2 regions of the Streptomyces sp. NPDC047453 genome follow, and region 1 is predicted to be linked to the other one. Evidence: riboswitches for the same ligand, from Rfam matches in the RefSeq annotation. Region 1 holds a riboswitch; the other holds the start of a gene.

What was found. Region 1 has a riboswitch for cyclic di-AMP ahead of ABZ818_RS13965 (NlpC/P60 family protein). Riboswitches for the same ligand answer to the same signal wherever they lie in the genome.
Region 2: linked by a shared signal. The riboswitch ahead of ABZ818_RS01935 (NlpC/P60 family protein) and the one ahead of ABZ818_RS13965 (NlpC/P60 family protein) in region 1 are both predicted to bind cyclic di-AMP.

The regions. Positions count from the first base shown of each region.
Region 1 covers NZ_JBEYTS010000012.1:55,442-59,614, reverse strand. Annotated here, with positions in the region: gene ABZ818_RS13975 (HAMP domain-containing sensor histidine kinase) at 1-1,039, opposite strand, end outside; gene ABZ818_RS13970 (response regulator transcription factor) at 1,042-1,788, opposite strand; cyclic di-AMP (ydaO/yuaA leader) riboswitch at 2,015-2,189, shown strand; gene ABZ818_RS13965 (NlpC/P60 family protein) at 2,198-4,075, shown strand; gene ABZ818_RS13960 (SAM-dependent methyltransferase) at 4,153-4,173, opposite strand, start outside.
Region 2 covers NZ_JBEYTS010000001.1:426,983-431,155, reverse strand. Annotated here, with positions in the region: gene ABZ818_RS01940 (bifunctional [glutamine synthetase] adenylyltransferase/[glutamine synthetase]-adenylyl-L-tyrosine phosphorylase) at 1-1,015, opposite strand, end outside; cyclic di-AMP (ydaO/yuaA leader) riboswitch at 1,330-1,510, shown strand; gene ABZ818_RS01935 (NlpC/P60 family protein) at 1,518-2,747, shown strand; gene ABZ818_RS01930 (hypothetical protein) at 2,952-3,299, opposite strand; gene ABZ818_RS01925 (hypothetical protein) at 3,445-4,173, opposite strand, start outside.

The sequences.
Region 1 (4,173 bases):
GGTGGGCCTCGACGATGCCGCGGACGATGGCCAGGCCCAGGCCGGCTCCCCCCGGGGGTGTGCGGGCGTTGGTGCCGCGCCAGCCGGTGTCGAAGACGCGCGGGAGGTCCTCCTCGGGGATGCCGCCGCAGCCGTCCGTGACCGACAGGACGACCCCGCCCGGGGACCGTGCGGCGGCGACCGCGACCGTGCCGTCGGCGGGGGTGCGGCGGATCGCGTTCACCAGCAGGTTGCCCAGCACGCGGCTCATCTCCTTGCCGTCCACCTCGACCGGCACCGGATCGACGTGGTCGGCCACGAGGTGGACGCCGAGTTCCTTCGCCAGCGGATCCGCCCCGGCGAGGGCGTCGCCGACCAGGTCGTACACGGAGATCCGGGAGCGGGTGAGGGCCAGGGAGCCGGCGTGGATGCGGGACAGCTCGAACAGGTCGCCCACCATGTCGTTGAGGCGCTCCACCTCGGTGCGGATCTGCCGGAGGTAGCGGTCCGGATCGGCGGCCACCCCGTCCTCCAGCGCCTCGGACATGGCGCGCAGTCCGGCGAGCGGGGTGCGCAGGTCGTGGGAGATCCAGGCGACGAGTTCCCGGCGGGAGGTCTCCAGGGCGCGCTCGCGCTCCCTGGACTCGGCGAGCCGGGCGCTGGTGGTCGCCAACTCGCGGCTCAGCGACTCAAGTTCGGCGGTCGCCGGACCGTGGGGCGCGGCGAAGCCGCCGCCGTCGCCGAGGGAGCGGGCCGCGCGGGCGAGCTCGCGGCTGCGGGCGACGACCCAGCGGCCCAGGAGCAGCGCGGTGGCCAGGGACACCACCGCCGCCATCGCCACGACGGTGGTGACGACGGACAGGTCGTGCGCGGACAGGAACATCGCCTGGGCCACGGCCAGGGTGCCGGTCAGCATCGCACCCACCGCCACGGCGGCGACCACGGCGAGCGAGGCCGTCAGCGAGCGCCGCCGGATGAGCCGCAGCGCGCCCGCGCCGACCAGACCCGCCACGGCGGCGCCGAGGAAGGCGTACAGGGCGATGTACAGGGTGTCGCGCACCGTCAGCTCCCCTCGTGTCCGGTGGGGTCGAACCGGTAGCCGACGCCCCACACGGTCTGGATGAGGCGGGGCCGGGCCGGGTCGTCCTCGACCTTGCCGCGCAGCCGCCGGACATGGACGGTGACCGTGGAGAGGTCGCCGAAGTCCCACCCCCACACCTCGCGCATCAGGTCCTCGCGGCTGAACACCCGGCCGGGGTGGCGCAGGAAGAAGGAGAGCAGGTCGAACTCGCGGAGGGTGAGCGCGAGTTCGGCGCCGTCCTTGGTGGCGCGGCGGCCGGGCGGGTCCACGGCGAGTCCGGCCGCGGCGAGCGGCCGCGGCGCGGTGGCGGGCCGGGTGCGGCGCAGCACCGACTCCACCCGCAGGACGAGCTCGCGGGGGCTGAACGGCTTGGTGACGTAGTCGTCGGCGCCGACCTCCAGACCCAGGATGCGGTCGTCCTCGTCGCCGCGGGCGGTGAGCATGATGACCGGCACCGGGCCGCGCCCGCGCATCCGGCGGCACACCTCGAGGCCGTCCATGCCCGGCAGCATCAGGTCGAGCACGACCAGGTCCGGCCAGTGGGCGGCCGCCCGGGCGAGCGCGGTCGGCCCGTCCCCGGCGCGGTCGACGACATGGCCCTCGCGGCCCAGGTAGCCGGAGACGATCTCGGCGACCGTGGCATCGTCCTCGACGACCAGCACCCGCGCCGCCCCGGCCGGCCGCCGCTCGCCGGACCCGGCACCCGTGGGCTCGTACGACTCCTGCATGCCCCCAGCCTGACACCATCCCCACACCCACGCCGCCCTCGAGCCCTCCCCGCCCTCGGACGTCCGCATTCCGTAAGGAACGCGGGCCGGACGAGCGTGAGGCACCTCAGGGGAAGGTCACGAATACGTATCGGACATTCCACGCTTCAATCTTCACACCAGGCACACATGTTCGCTAAGTTGACGACCAGGCCGCACGATTGCCTCCGGCGAGTCGCGTCGGATCGTGCGACCTCCGCCGAGTCCGGTACGCCCCCACAGCGGCCGGAGCCGGGGAACCGACCAACCTCGGGATGAAGCGGCTCAACTGTCCCTCCGGACAAGGGCCGTAGGGCACGCCTTCCACAGAACGTCCGCCCGATGCCGAGAGCAGAACCGGTAGGCGGCCCATGGGAGGAGTGCGCCTTTCTTGACGCGGGAACGACCGAGCGACGACAGGCCCAGCCGCGCCGAGGTCCAGCAGCGGATCAGCAGCCTCTACGACCAGGCGGAGAACGCCACGGGGAATTTCAACGCCACCCGCGCGATGAGCAAGAGCGCACGTACGCGGCGCGGTTCGGCTGCCTGGAGCGGTTCCGGGGGATCGGATCCGGCGCTCGACCGGGTGGCCAGGAAGTGGTTCGACGTGGGGCGCGCCCAGTTGGGTCCGACCATGCCCGCGGTCCTGCCGCCGGACCGTATGCCCAATCCGGCCAACTCCTCTGACACCGCGTCGAGTAGGCGTCCGACGGATGTCCGCGAGGGACTGGGCCTCGAGGCGGGCAGGGCGCCTCGGCCGGAGCTGACCGCCGGCCCCGCGGGCCCGGTACCCGAACTGCCGGCGGCGGTACGGGACACCACGCCCCCACCGGAGTTGCCCGCCGCACCCACCGCGGCCGCGGCCGTCTCCTCCGTGGCGGAACTGACCGCCCGCTCCATGGAACCGCCGGCCACCGGGACGGCGGGACCGGTGCCCACCGGCACCATGGAAGTACTCCCCAACAGGACGATGCAGCCGCCCACGGACACCATGGGAGTCCTCCCCGCCGACGTCATGCAGGCGCCACCAACCGGCAGCATGGAAGTACTGCCCAGCAGGACCATGCAGCCGCCGCCCACCGGCACCATGGGAGTCCTCCCCGCCGACACCATGCAGGCACCGCCCACCGGCACCATGGGAGCACTGCCCAGCAGGACCATGCAGCCCCCGCCCACCGGCACCATGGACTCGCTGCCGAACGGGACCACAGGGGTCCTCCCGACGGGAACCATGGAAGCGCCGTCCACCGGCACCATGGGAGCCCTCCCCGTCGGCATCATGCAGCCGCCCCCCACCGGCAACATGGGAGTGCTACCCACCTCGCCCACCGGCACCATGGGAGTCCTCCCCGCCGACGTCATGCAGGCACCCCCCTCCGGCACCATGGAGGCGCTATCCGCCGAAGCCTTGGAGGCGTCGGCCACCGGGGCCATGGAGGTGCTCAGCACCGGAAGCCCGAGCGCTGCGACTCCGCCCGCGGGCCCCGTCGCGGGGTTTGCGGGCATGGCCGAGGCGGGGCGGGAGGCGGTCGGCGGGGCGGGTGTCCCGGTCGCCCGCCACCGGCAGGCCGCGGTGCAGCGGCCCGCCGAGGAGCAGATGCGGAACAAGCTCGCCCGGGCCGGCGAGATGCTGTCCCGGCACGCCGCGCAGCAGAGCGCGCCACCGCCCGCCGCCGTAGGGGCGCGCCCGGCCGAGGAGCCCCGGCCCGCGCCTCAGCCGGAGGCGGCCCAGTGGCAGCAGCACGCCACGGGACTGTTCGACACGACCCCGCCGCTGGACGGCAACTCGCTCTTCGACGCCAGCCAGGCCAGCGGCCCTGGAGCGGCGGTGGAGGTGGGAGCCGCCACCAGCCCCGACCCCGCCACCGGCTCCGGCATCGGCGTCGGCGACAGCCCGGTCTCGGCCTACGAGCGGAAGGCCGCCAAGGCGCTGGCCTTCGCCCGCGCCCAGATCGGCAAGCCGTGCGTGTGGGGAGCCACCGGTCCGGGCTCCTACGACTGCTCGAGTCTCACCCAGGCCGCCTGGCGGGCCGCCGGCGTGGCCCTGCCCCGTACCACCCACGAACAAGTCGGCTCCGGCGCGGCGGTCCAGCTCGCCGAACTGGAGCCGGGGGACCTGATCTTCTTCTACGGCGAGGTCAGCCACGTGGGCCTGTACGCGGGCAACGGCACCATGGTCCACGCCCCGAGTCCGGGCGCGTCGATACGCGAGGAGTCGATCTTCTTCGCGGGTCCGCGGGCCATCCACAGCGCGATACGGCCGGCCTGAGCCGCCACGGTCGTCACGGCTGCCACGGCCGTCACGGGTGGGGAGGTCCGGGAAGCCGGAGCCTCCCCACCCGCCGTTCACGCGTCCTTGCGGCCCAC
Region 2 (4,173 bases), on a different contig from region 1:
GCATCTTCTGCACGTCGGCGACGAAGTTCTCGCGCTCGGCGGCCTGCCAGACCAGCGGGCCGAGCGCGGCGATGTACTGGCCGCCCAGTTCCAGGTCGCCGGCCACCGGGCGGGCCTTGAGCAGCGCCTGGAACTCCCAGGTCTTGGCCCATCGCTGGTAGTAGGCGACATGGCTGCTGAGGGTGCGCACCAGCGGCCCGTTGCGGCCCTCGGGCCGCAGGTTGGCGTCGACCGGCCAGATCGAGCCCTCCACGGTCGTCTCGGAGCAGATCCGCATCATGTGCGAGGCGAGCGCGGTCGCGGCGCGCAGAGCCTTGACCTCGTCGGCGCCGTCCGCGGCCTCACCGACGAAGATCACGTCGACATCGGAGACGTAGTTGAGTTCGTGGCCGCCGCACTTGCCCATCGCGATCACCGCGAGCCGGCACAGCGCGTCGTCCTCGGGCGCGGCGGCCCGCGCGAGCCGGAGCGCGGCGCGCAGAGTGGCAGTGGCGAGGTCGGCCAGCTCGGCGGCGGTCTCGGCGACATCCGTGGTGCCGCACACGTCGCGGGCGGCGATGGACAGCAGGCAGCGCCGGTAGGCGACGCGGAGCGCGACCGGATCGCCGGCCTCGGCGAGCCCGTGCTCGAACTCCTCCACGCCCGGGTGCAGGTCGCGCGGCTCGTAGGTGACCAGCGCCCGCCAGTCGCCTGCGTGCCGGGCGAGGTGGTCGCCGAGGGCGGTGGAGGCGCCGAGCACGCCGAGCAGCCGGTCGCGCAGCGGTTTGGCCGCTATCAGCGTGTCGAGCAGCTCGCGGCGGGCCTTGGACTCCGGCTGAGCCTCCAGCAGCCGGACCAGCCCGCCCAGCGCGAGATCCGGGTCGGCTGTGGCGCCCAGCGCCTCCAGCAGCACCGGATCGTCCCTCAGCGGCGCGAGCTCCGGCCCGTCCAGCAGCCGCTCTGCGTCCGAGGCATGGATGAAGCCGTGCCGCAGCAGCCGCGTGAAGGTACTGCTCCTGCGCCCCGGCGCCGTCATCCCGGCCTCCCGTCGGATCAAGCCCGTCCTGGCCAGAGCCTATCCGGACTCCCGGTCCTGAGCCCTGACGGCGGTCCCGTTTTCCGCGCCGGTCGGAGGTCGTCGGGGAGCTCCGGAAACGGGGACACCCGCCGCCCACCGCACGTACGGTCCGACGGTCCCGAAAACATCGGAGTGCAGCCAACCGTATGCGTACCGTGAAAGTCACGAAAACGTAGCGGACATATCACGCACCAACCTTCACAGCAGTCACAAGCGTTGGCTAGCGTGCCCGGCGGGCACCCCGTACCCCCGCCGGCGAACAACGCCGGGACGGGTGGCCTGCGCCGAATCCGGTGCGCCTCACGGCAGCCGGAGCCGGGGACCCACTCATCCCTGGGGTGAATCGGTCCCGTTCGCGTGTCCCCCACAGCGCGCACGGGACGGTAGGGCAGCCCTTCCGACCACCCGCCCGAACCCGACAGCTAACCCGGTAGGCGGTCTATGGAAGGAGGCGCCACCCTTGGCGTCGCACCGCAAAGCCCGGACCACGGCCACCCGGATCGCCGGACTGCGCACGTCCCCGGCCCTCGGTCTGACGACCGCGGCCCTCACCTCCGTGGCGCTGCTGTCCCAGACGGCGAACGCCGCGCCCGCGCAGCCCCGGAAGCCCAGCCTCGAAGAGGTGCAGAAGAGAGTCGACGACCTCTACCACCAGGCCGGAGTGGCCACCGAGAAGTACAACGAGGCCAAGGAGAAGACCGCCACGCAGCGCACACGCGTGAACGGCCTCCTCGACGACGTGGCGAAGCGCACGGCGAAGCTGAACGAGGCGCGGCGCGAGCTCGGCATGTTCGCCGCCGCCCAGTACCGCACGGGCGGGATGTCCGGCACCGCGACGCTGCTGCTCGCGAAGGATCCCCAGCAGTACTTCGACCAGGACCATCTGATGAGACAGCTCACCGAGCGCCAGAAGAAGGCCGTCGACGACTACCAGACCGCGCAGCTCGCGACGACGAAGAAGCGCACCGAGGCGACGAAGATCCTGGAGTCGCTGACAACCTCGCAGGACGATCTGAGGACCAGCAAGCTCGACGTCCAGACGAAGCTCAGCGAGGCGCGCCATCTGCTGTCGACGCTGACCGCCGAGGAGAAGGCGCGACTGGCGGCGATCGAGAAGAAGAAGCAGGAGATCGCCCGGCAGAAGGCCGCGGAGCTGGCCCGCCGGCAGGCGGCGGAGGAGGCGGCGGCGGCCGCGCAGAAGCGCAAGGAGGAGCAGGCGGCCAAGAGCTCCGACGCGAAGGCGAGCAGCGGAACGGGCACGAGCTCGGGATCGAGCACGGGCTCGGGCACGGGTACGGGCGGGGGCACGAGCACGGATGCCGGATCGAGCACCGGCTATGCCGCCAAGGCCGCCAAGGTCCTCGACTTCGCGCGGGCCCAGATCGGCAAGCCGTACGTGTGGGGCGCGACCGGCCCCGGTTCGTACGACTGCTCCGGGCTCACGCTGGCCGCCTGGAAGTCCGCCGGAATCTCGCTGCCGCGCACCACCTGGAGCCAGGTGGAGGCCGGCACGACCGTCCCCGTCTCCGAGGCCAAACCCGGCGACCTGGTCTTCTTCTACAACGACATCAGCCACGTCGGGATCTACATCGGCAACGGCATGATGATCCACGCGCCGCGCCCGGGCACGAACGTCCGCGAGGAGTCGATCTACTACATGCCGATCCACAGCGTCGTCCGCCCCGCGTAACGCGCGCCGGACACCCCGGTGCCGGCACCGGCATCGGACATGAAAGGGCCCGCACCGGGGGGTGCGGGCCCTTTCATGGGACGGCGCCACGCAGGTCCAGGGCACCACGATGAAGATGTCGGCCACGGTGACCAGCGGTGCCAGTGGGTACGCAGGTGCAGGCCACGCCGGGCACCACGTCGGTCGTCGCCCTCGTACGGCATGTCAGGCCCTCCGCCGCACGCGGGAGCAGAGCGTGAACACGGCCATGGCGACCACCAGCCCCGCCGCGGTCGCCGTGGTGTCGGCGAGCAGCCGGTCCAGATGAGGTCGCAGCCGGTCGACCGAGGTGAACACCACGACCGAGCCGGAGACCGTGGCCACCAGACCGGCGCCCCAGTGACGGTGCCTGTCGTAGAACCACCGGCCCAGCACCATCACCGGTGGTGCGGCCACCGGGAACTGCCGCTCGTCGAGCAACTCCAGAGCGGCCCACGTGAGGGCGAGCACCACCACGCACCCCGCCGCCACCCTGGCCGCCTCGGCCCACATCACCGGCCGGTCCCCGCTCACCACGACGCCTTCCGCCCTCCCCCTCCGCGCCGTCGTGCCCACGGCGTCCCGCCGACGGCAATTGAGCCACACCCGTCCCTCCACGCGCCATACCGTTCCCCAGCACGATCAGCGGTCGCGGCAAGCACGGCGATGAGCAATGGGCTCAGGACGCGCCCTGAAGCTGGCTCTCCAGCTGGGAGACCTCCACCGACTCGTTGGCGGACGGTGTCGCCGACGGGATCGGCTTGTCATAGTCGGACAGGGTGAAGGTCAGATCGGTGCCGTTGCCCTTCTGGGTGCCCCCGATCAGGTATGGCTTGCCCTGCGTCGCCACGTAGTACGTGGCCGCCCTTCCGTCCACCTTCCCGGTCAGCGGGATGGCCTTCATTCCGTTGAACGTGGTCTCGGTGCCCTTCTTGACGTCCGTGAACGGCGCGACGCCGCCGAGGGGCTTCTGGAAGACCTTGATGCTGCAGACGTCGGCCAGTTTCTTGAAGATCGCGTCGTTGGTCGTGCCATGGATGTACCGGTTCTTGAAGCGCTCCGCGCCTGCTGTGCCCTCGCTGCCGGGGACCTTGGTCGTCTTCCAGAACGTAGCGTCGGGTTTCATCCATGCTTCGGTGCCGCGCTTGACGATCTGGAAGCTGCCCTGGGTGCCCATGGCTATCGAGCCGGTGCAGCCGGCCTGGTCGTACGAGAGGTCCGCCGAGCTGGGCCGATTGCCTTTCTGGGCGTCTGACCCCGTGTCCTTCAGCGCGATACGGACGGACTTGGCGCCGAGCAGGGCTTGGTGCGCCTGGTGCCGGATCTCCTTCGGTGACTTGTCCGCGATGCCGTTGCCACCGTTGCCGTCCGATGAGTAGCCGGAGATGAGGAGAAGGATCGCGTGCGT